One region of the Rossellomorea sp. RS05 genome, then DNA from elsewhere that is predicted to be linked to it. Evidence: riboswitches for the same ligand, from Rfam matches in the RefSeq annotation. Region 1 holds a riboswitch; the other holds the start of a gene.

Region 1 (4,831 bases):
TCAATCGAAACAAACAAGGGCAGTTAGAAGAGCAACTCGAGGACGCCAATAAACGGATCTCGGAATTGGTGAAGCAGGAAGAACGGCAGCGGATCGCAAGGGATCTCCACGACACCCTTGGTCAGAAATTATCATTGATCGGATTGAAAAGTGATCTTGCCAGAAAGCTGGTTGAAAAGAATCCGGAGCAGGCGAAGAGCGAGCTCATGGATGTCCAGCAGACGGCACGGACGGCGTTGAGCGAAGTCAGGACACTCGTATCACAGATGAGGGGTATCCGGCTCGAGGATGAATTCATCCGGATCCGTCAGCTCTTGTCAGCTGCCGACATCCGGTTCATCCCTGAATACGAGGAACCGCTCCCCAATATATCGCTGTTCCTTGAGAATATCCTCAGTATGTGCCTGAAGGAAGCCGTTACAAATATCGTTAAGCATAGCGGCGCCACAGAGTGTACACTCAGGGTGGTGGAAAGCCATGATAGCCTTAGATTCGTTCTTTCTGATAACGGTAAAGGCATCCCTAAGGATTACCGAAAATCAAAAGGGAGTGGATTGATCGGAATCCGTGAGCGGCTAGACTTCGTGAACGGAGAGCTTGGAATCGACGGAGAAGATGGCACCACTCTTACAATGATCGTGCCTAAAGTAATAAAAGATACAAACAGGGAGGGTTACAATTGATTTCAATCGTGATTGCAGAAGATCAGAGGATGATGCTGGGGGCCCTTGGTTCCCTCTTGAACCTCGAGGATGATATGGAAGTCGTAGGGATGGCAGGAGACGGGGAAGAAGCGCTCTCGCTCGTTCGGGAACTACGTCCTGATATATGCATGATGGATATCGAAATGCCCAAGATGACCGGTCTGGAAGCAGCAGAAAGACTGAAGGACACGAACTGCAGGGTCATCATCTTGACCACCTTTGCACGATCAGGGTATTTTCAACGTGCCCTGAAGGCAGGGGTGAAGGGATATCTTCTGAAAGATAGTCCCAGTGAAGAACTGGCTCAATCCATACGTCTCGTCATGGACGGTAAGAGGATGTTTGCACCAGAACTCATGGATGATGTCTATGGGGAAGAAAATCCATTGACAGATCGTGAAAAAGAGGTCCTATGGCTCGTCGCAGATGGGAAAAACACGCAGGAAATCGCCGATGAACTCAGTTTGAAGGCAGGGACCGTCCGCAATTATATCTCAACCATCCTTGAAAAACTAGGCGTGAAAAATAGGATCGAAGCCATTACCCAATCGAAGGAGAAAGGCTGGTTCAAGTGAGTTGTTTTTTTGCACTGAACAAAAATGATGATCCCCGACCTGAAACCACCCTTCACCATGGGTAGAACCGAAGGAACGGGTAGACAACTTGACCTGCTTACAACAATGATCAGAAAATCAAACGTATATAAAGTCCTTCTTTTCTTTCTACGGTAACTTCCACTTTTCACTACAGAGTGGTAGAAGCGGAAGCCAACTGACTCCAATGTGCCAAGCGGGCAGGGTGAAACCTTGCAAGAATGAGGAGGCTCACCGCACATCCCGTGGAAAGCGGTTGGCCACAGCGAAGAGGCACGGAAGCCTGCTTATCGCCTACCAGATTTCAAAAAGAGACCATTTTATAACAATCTCAACCACTGGATATGGCACAGGTACCATGATGTAATAAGTCTATGAGGGTATAAGGTTGGAAACTTCTCTCACGCTATTAGTTTTTTTAACCTGTCCTACTATTCACTAAAGAGTGCTCGAAGCGAAGGCCAACCGACTCCAACGGGAAAACCGGGCAGGGTGAGACCCCGCAAGAATGAGGAGGCTCACCGCACGCCCCGTGGAAAGCGGTTGGCCGCAGCGAAGAGCACGGACGCCTACTTATCACATGCCAATCCAAAAACTAATAGAACTTATATAACGCCACACCTTTGAACGATTCCATAGGATAAAAGCAGTTTCTTCCTTGGATGGACTTGACAATCCATCTCTGCATGATACGATAGCATCGAACTTAACTTACATATGACGATCCACTAGGGGGGCCCTTAATAGCGGCTGAGATTGAAGTGAAACTTCAAGACCCTTTGAACCTGATCTGGTTGATACCAGCGGAGGGAAGTGGCGTTTTGAGGGTATTTCCATCCGTTTTGTATTCTCAAAAAGCCATTTTCCACCAACTATGTGGAAAATGGCTTTTTTTCGTTTCAGTGGATCGTCAGGAGGAGGAAGAAGAAATGAAGTTTTCAGAAGAATTACGGCTGGCTGCAGATGATTGCTGGGAAGCGAGTTTTCAACACCCTTTCGTACAGGGGATCGGAGATGGTTCCCTGCCGCTTGAGAATTTCAAATTCTATGTATTGCAAGATTCCTATTACCTGACCCATTTTTCAAAAATGCAGGCATTGGGGGCTTCAAAAGCAGGGGATCTTCAAACATCCGCCCGATTGGCTACCCATGCACAGGCAACATTCGAAGCAGAGCTTTCTCTCCATGAAGGGTTTTCTGACAAACTCGGAATCACAGAAGAAGAGAAGGAGCAGTTCGTTCCGTCCCCGACGGCGTATGCCTATGCTTCTCATATGTACCGATCTGCTCAGGTCGGTGATCTGGCTGATATCCTTGCTGCCCTGCTGCCCTGTTACTGGCTGTACTATGAGGTGGGGGAGAAATTGAAAGGAAGCACGCCGGAAGAACCCATTTATCAGGAGTGGATCGCCACCTACGGAGGGGAATGGTTCAGGGAGCTGGTTGAGGAACAGATCCAAAGGCTCGATGAACTGGCAGAGCTCGCAAGTGGTACTCAACGCGCCCGCATGAAAGAACTGTTCCTGGTGAGCAGCATCTATGAACTCCAGTTCTGGGAAATGGCCTTCACCCTTGAACGGTGGCCCTTCCAAGAATTACTGGCCACCACCCGAACCGGGGCCGGTGCATAATGGCAGTGTCCCAACCGGAGTTTCACATCATCACGTCGGGAAAGCAGTCTCCACGAGAAGTGGTCCAAATCTGCTCGTTTGTGCATCACCTGGTGGATGCCATTCACCTGAGGGAAAACAATTGGTCGTCGCGCTGTCTATACGACACCATTATCGCGCTTCTCTCATCCGGTGTTCCTGCAGAGAAGCTTGTTGTCAATGATCGAGTCGACATAGCCTTGTTGACGGGTGTAGAACGGGTTCAGCTCGGATCCCGGAGCGTCACGCCCTCCGAAATCAAAAGGATATTCCCAACGATCAAAATTGGAATATCCGTGCATAGTCCCGCCGAAGCAGATGCTGCAGGAAAAACAGGAGCCGACTCCATTCTCCTAGGGAACATATATCGTACGGGCTCCAAACCAAGAAAGACCGGTATCGGGGTGGGTGCAATCAGCAAAGTAAAAGATGAATTTCCCGTAGTTGGAATAGGCGGGATCACGCCGGACAACTCTGCTGAAGTAATCCGTGCAGGGGCAGCAGGCATCGCCGTGTTGTCTGGTGTGTTCCTCAGCCCGGATCCGCGAGGGGCGGCCGAGGATTATCGAGCATCTTTAAAGGGAGGTGGAGCACGATGAAGCGCATCATCATTGTCGGTGGAGGTGTGATTGGTCTATCCATCGCCTTCGAGCTTATGAAAAAGGGGTGCAACGTCACCCTTTTGGAAAAAGGGAAGCTTGCGGGCAAAGCCTCAGGTGCAGCAGCTGGAATGTTGGGGGTCCATACTGAAACCAGGGGAAACCCCTCCATGACCTCCCTTGCCAAAGAAAGCAGGGATCTCTTCCCGGCCCTAGCCGAACAGCTCCTGAACTGTTCAGGAATCGATATCGGTTTGAGACAAAACGGAATGATCATGCCTGCCATGACAGGCAGGGAGCAACACCTCCTTCAAGAGGAAGCGAACAGTCCACAGGGGATGAAGGAGGAATTGCGGTGGCTGGAGGAAAGGGAGTTAAGGAAAATGGAACCTTCCTTATCCCGCTCATTCATTGGCGGTCTTTATATACCACGGGACGGCAATCTTCTTGCACCTCGACTGTCAGAGGCGCTGGCTATTTCGGCAGCAACTATGGGGGCGGTACTCAATGAAGGCACCGAGGTCAACACACTCATCATGAAAGGGCGTTCAATCATTGGTGTCAACACCACGCGGGGACCCCTTTATGGTGATGAGGTGGTGGTAGCAGGTGGCGCCTGGAGTCAGCATATCCTGCGACGGGTAGGAATTAAACTGGACGCGGCGCCGGTAAAAGGGGAATGCGTTTCTGTGACCCCTAAGGAGGCATTCCTGAATCGAACGATTGTATCAGATGAAGTGTATTTGGTCCCGAAAGCAGATGGTACATTGACGATTGGTGCCACGGAACAAGTAGGATCGTTCAGTGAAGATGTAGCTGCTGAGAGCGTCTCACGTTTACTTGCCAAGGCGTGCACCATTGCACCGGGCATTGCCGCTGCCGCATGGGGGAAAGCATGGGCAGGCACGAGGCCGAAAATACCCTCACGGTTCCCATTCATGGGAAGGGTTCCGAATGTGGAGGGACTGTCTTTGGCGACAGGTCACTACCGGAATGGGATTCTTCTGGCTCCGATTACTGGAGTGCTGATGGCAGATCTACTGAGTGATAAGGACTGCGAAAGGAGATTGGGTTATGAATATACACGTCAATGGGATAGAAACCGAGGTTCCACCACAGGTGAAGTCAGTAGATGACCTCCTTATCCACCTTAAGACTGGTGAGCGGATGCTGATCGTGGAGTGGAACAAACAGATACTGAATAAAGCTGAGCATAGGGATATCAAATTGAATGCTGGCGATTGGGTAGAGATCGTCCATTTCGTAGGAGGCGGTTGACATGTTGA
Region 2 (4,831 bases), on a different contig from region 1:
ATCAGCAGTCGCATCATCCTGCTTCATCAAGGGACGGTCGCAGCGAATGGAAGTTTTGAAGAGTTGAAGAATCAAAATCTGGAAGGTTCCCTCGAGGAAATATTCAATCAGCTGACTGGCTTCACCGAGCATAAGGAAACGGCGTCTGAGATCGTTTCGGTCGTAAGGGGAGTGTAGTGATGAGGACATTTCCGACCCTGAAGGTCCTTGATGCATTCAAGGGTTTGTTCGCAATATTCGGCTTTGATTATCCTGTCATCCGCAAGATCCTCCAGATGAAGTGGACCATGGACGGCAGGAGGGTGCCCACCATCTTCCAGCAGGGAAAGGTGAAAAATGAAAAGGACGGGAATCGGTTCATCAAATCACTCTGGGTGTATGCCTTATATGGATTGATCCTGCTTCCGATCCTGTTCTTTGGGGATATGTATCTGTTTCAAATGACGCTGATATTCTCCGTCATCTTCTTCATGACAAGCACATCGATGATCTCGGATTTTTCGGTCGTGATCCTCGATGTGCGCGATTCCACGATCCTTTTCACCAAACCGGTCCAGCGGAAGGATATCTCGATGGCGAAGGCTTTACATGTATTCTTTTACCTGTTCTTCCTGACCGGAGCACTGACGGTCATTCCGCTTGCGGCTTCGTTCTTCTTGAATGGGTTTATCTTTTTCCTTTTGTTCCTGGTTGGTATCGTGCTTCTCGATCTTCTCATCCTGGCCATGACGGCTCTGATGTATTATTATGTTCTGAAGTTTTTTGATGGTGAGAAGCTGAAGGATATGATCAATTATGTCCAGATCGGTCTCTCTGTCGGGATTGCGATAGCCTATCAGCTGGCGGCAAGGGCGTTTGATCTCGTGGATGTGAATGTTTCTTTTTCACCGGAGTGGTGGACGGTGCTGATTCCGCCCCTTTGGTTCGGTGCACCGTTTGAATACGTCCTCAACGGGAATCATTCCAAAGTGGTACTGATCATGACCATTCTCTTCGTGCTGGTTCCCCTGGCCGCACTGGTCATCTACATCAAGGCACTTCCCCAGTTCGAGCGCAATCTTCATAAGCTCTCGGCCCAAGCTGGAGGAAGGAAGAGGAGGGTGAAAAGTGATCGTTTCCTTAAGTTGCTTTGCCGGAATCAGGAGGAACGTGCGTTTTACCGATTTGCCCAAAAAATGATGAGGACGGAGAGGGATTTCAAGCTCAAAGTCTATCCTTCATTGGGCTTCGCCCTGATCCTCCCGTTTCTCTTTATTTTCACAAGGCCAGACCTTTCCATCTCGGATCTTCCTGGAAGTAAATCATATCTGGCTGTCTATGCCAGTCTCATCGTTGCCCCGTCCGTCGTGATGATGCTGAACTATTCCGGAAGGCATAAAGGGTCCTGGATCTACAGGGTGGCTCCCGTGACACGGGTGGACTTGGTCTACAGAGGGACATTGAAAGCATTCCTTGTGAAGCTGTTTCTGCCGATATACATGATTCTGACCCTTGCATGCATCTTCCTCTATGGGCCTGTAATCATACCGGATCTTTTCGTCATCTTCATGGTTGTGTGTATCACGACGGTCCTATGCAGCCTGTGGATGAATCGGGTTCTTCCTTTTTCAGAAAGTTTCGAGGGGATGGCCCAGAGCGAAACCCTTAAAATCATCCCCTTCTTCTTCGTGGGGGGAGCACTGGCGGGTCTGCATTACCTGGTACTCAAGATACCTTTTGGGATCTATGGGTATGCGGTGATTGTCACTGCGGTCAATCTTGTTTGCTGGAAATGGCTGATCAACGGTCGAAATGAGCCGGAACGACTTTAGGCGTTTCCGGCTTTTTGCCATGCGCGGAAATTCATTCGTATAACACCATTTGAAGCTATAGGCATATACATAGGGAAGAATGGGTAACGTCGAAAAGGGAATGATGATAGAGGACGAAAGGGGAGAGCTTCATGTTCCTTGATTGGTTAGGCGGACTTAATCCTGCTCTACAGGCGCTTTTCGGAGGAACGGTGACTTGGGGACTTACAGCATTGGGGGCCTCTGCGGTCTTCTTTTTCAGAAAGATTGAGAAACATACATTGAATATGATGCTTGGCTTTGCTGCGGGGGTCATGATTGCAGCGTCCTTCTGGTCCCTTCTTGCTCCATCCATCGAATTCAGCGAGCAGAACGGGCAGATTCCGTGGCTTGCACCGGCAGTCGGTTTCCTTCTTGGAGGACTTTTCATCCGACTCCTGGATTTTGTCGTCCCCCATCTGCATCTCGGGAATGCATCGGAAAAGGCGGAGGGACCACCGACGAAGTTCAAGAAATCCACGCTCTTATTCCTTGCCATCACGCTTCATAATATTCCGGAAGGCCTTGCCATCGGAGTGGCATTCGGGGCTGCGGCACTCGGCCTTGGCGATGCGACCCTGATCGGGGCCATCGGTCTTGCAATCGGAATCGGGATTCAGAATATGCCGGAAGGGGCCGCATTATCCATCCCTCTCAGAGGCGAAGGGATGTCCCGAAGGCGGGCTTTCAATTACGGTCAGATGTCTGCCATCGTAGAGCCCATTGCAGCAGTCATCGGAGCAGCGGCCGTGCTGATGATCCAACCGCTCCTTCCGTATGCCCTGGCATTCGCGGCAGGGGCCATGATATTCGTCGTTGTCGAGGAATTGATACCGGAATCCCAATCTTCAGGTAGCACGGATCTCGCCACCCTGGGTCTGATGGCGGGGTTTGTGGTCATGATGATCCTGGACGTGTCGTTGGGTTGAGAGAGAGCACCCTGAAAATTCAGGGTGCTTTTTACGTGCTTGTCAGGGTCGCTTTACCACGAATGATGTCGGACTATCTGTAAAAAGAGTCAAAAGTCCTATTATCGGTGAATCTTTTTGTCATATCATTCAGATTCTTTTATACTATACTATAAAGGGATTCATTAGTATGAAAGAACTGGTTGGAGGGGATGGAATGAAGCTGATCGCCGAGTCGAAGAAGACACTGAGCATTCTTTTGGTTGCAATCCTTTTCGTGACAGCAAACCAGATTCCTGGAGTACAGCACGTCACAGCGCGCATCGCGACCAACGTGTATATCAACTTTAAGTATGAGCATTTGAAATTATCCTATGATTCAGTCGAATATTCCCCGCAGCTCGGCGACTACTCCGTAGCGTATAAAGACGGGGAGGGGAAGCGCTATGGCTTCATGGTCACTCCGAAAGCCATGCCGATCTTCATCCGTCATGATCCGTTGGAGCCTGCACCGGAATGATTTTGCCCTTTTCCCGCTCTTCCGTTATAATGGACAGGTAATCAATTTCATAAACGTAACCACAAGGGGAGCTTTTTTGCTGAGAGTGAACGGTTGATCCGTTCTGACCCTTTGAACCTGTTAGTTAGCACTAGCGTAGGGATGTGGAAGGTAGTTTTCTGCCTTGTTGTACATGCATTCTCCCTAATGGTTTCGTTCATAGAAAAGGGGGATTTTTTTTATGAAGAATATGAAGCTCATCGTCTTGATCGAAGTGGCGATCATGGCGGCCCTGGCCGTCGTGGTCGATCTGATTCCATCCATCAAGCTCACACCGTCGATTTCATTCAATGTGGCCATGGTGCCGATCTTCCTGTTGGCATTCAGAAGGGGCTTCAAGGCTGCCACCCTGGCCGGGTTCATCTGGGGATTGTTACAGGTCGCCCTCGGGGAAGCCTGGGTCGTTCATCCGGTACAGGTCTTCCTTGAGTATTTCGTGGCTTTCGCCTTCATCGGTGGGGCTGGACTATTCAGCAACCGGATCCAGAGCGCTGTGCGCGATGGGAGGAAGAAGGGGCTGCTGAGTTGGATGCTTCTCGCTATTTTGGTCGGAAGCGTGGCCCGTTATTTCTGGCATTTCATTGCGGGTGTGTTCTTCTTCGGATATTTGGCGCCGGATAACCTATCGCCGGTTCTGTTTTCATTTGCTGCCAACGGAGCTTCGATGCTCGGTTCGGCAATCCTTTGCGCCATTGTTTTATGCGCGCTGGTGGCTACAGCACCCCGACTTGTCAAAGTCGAGGATGGACGTTCCGTCAATCGTAAAGCTGCGTGAGTGTGAAGATCGGCTGAGGCCGGTCTTTTTCTATTGTGCTGGCGGGGGTTTCGCTTGGGGAGAGCAGGGGTAAATGAACAGGAATAGGACTATGGAAGGAGGGGTGATCATGACGGAATATATGCTGGAGGCTGCCCAGGATTGGGGATTGTGGGGGATTCTCCTCTCCCTCTTCATCGAAGGGAGTGCCTTCCCATTTGTAGGTACGTTATTCATCGTGACCGTCGGGTTCTTGTTGGAACTATCGTGGCTTGAGCTCTTTTTCGTCTCCGTTGCAGGAAGTGCCCTCTACGTCTTAGGGAGCTATATCCCTTACTTCCTTAGTTATAAGCTCGGTGAAAGGGTGGAGGCACGCCTCAGCCCTGAACGCAGGCAAAAGCTTCGGGCTGCACAGGATCAGTTCACGAAGTATGGCATTTGGAGCGTGGCGATCGCGAGTCCTCTGCATCTGGGGAATGTCGTCCCGTTTGTTGCAGGGATGTCCAAGATGGATGTGAAACTCTATTCCTTCCTCACCATGCTAGGGATCACGCCCTCCACCTTCCTCCTTCTCAGTTTCGGGAAATTTTCCGGAGGAGATCCTGAAACCGTCATGCGTACAATCGATCATTATCAAAACCTCGTGATCGGCGCTATCATCGCTGCCACGGTCGTATATGTCCTCTATAAATGGAAGTGGAAGCCCCTCAGGAAAAAAAGTTCCGTCACAGACGGCGGACCCTCTTCGATAAAGAACGATGATGAGTCCTCATTGCGAACA

Evidence for each region. A riboswitch is a leader RNA that binds a small molecule or an ion and turns the genes downstream of it on or off. The one in region 1 is predicted to bind thiamine pyrophosphate.
Region 2: another riboswitch for thiamine pyrophosphate. It lies ahead of thiT (energy-coupled thiamine transporter ThiT); the one in region 1 lies ahead of tenA (thiaminase II).

What each region holds. Positions count from the first base shown of each region.
Region 1 is NZ_JBDKWY010000001.1:893,880-898,710, reverse strand. Features, by position in the region: gene ABJ225_RS04630 (sensor histidine kinase) at 1-683, shown strand, start outside; gene ABJ225_RS04625 (response regulator) at 680-1,279, shown strand; TPP riboswitch at 2,018-2,126, shown strand; gene tenA (thiaminase II) at 2,227-2,928, shown strand; gene ABJ225_RS04615 (thiamine phosphate synthase) at 2,928-3,545, shown strand; gene thiO (glycine oxidase ThiO) at 3,542-4,681, shown strand; gene thiS (sulfur carrier protein ThiS) at 4,665-4,823, shown strand; gene ABJ225_RS04600 (thiazole synthase) at 4,825-4,831, shown strand, end outside.
Region 2 is NZ_JBDKWY010000011.1:60,180-65,010, forward strand. Features, by position in the region: gene ABJ225_RS20445 (ABC transporter ATP-binding protein) at 1-177, shown strand, start outside; gene ABJ225_RS20450 (hypothetical protein) at 180-1,811, shown strand; gene ABJ225_RS20455 (ZIP family metal transporter) at 1,943-2,758, shown strand; gene ABJ225_RS20460 (hypothetical protein) at 2,928-3,257, shown strand; TPP riboswitch at 3,312-3,416, shown strand; gene thiT (energy-coupled thiamine transporter ThiT) at 3,478-4,071, shown strand; gene ABJ225_RS20470 (DedA family protein) at 4,181-4,831, shown strand, end outside.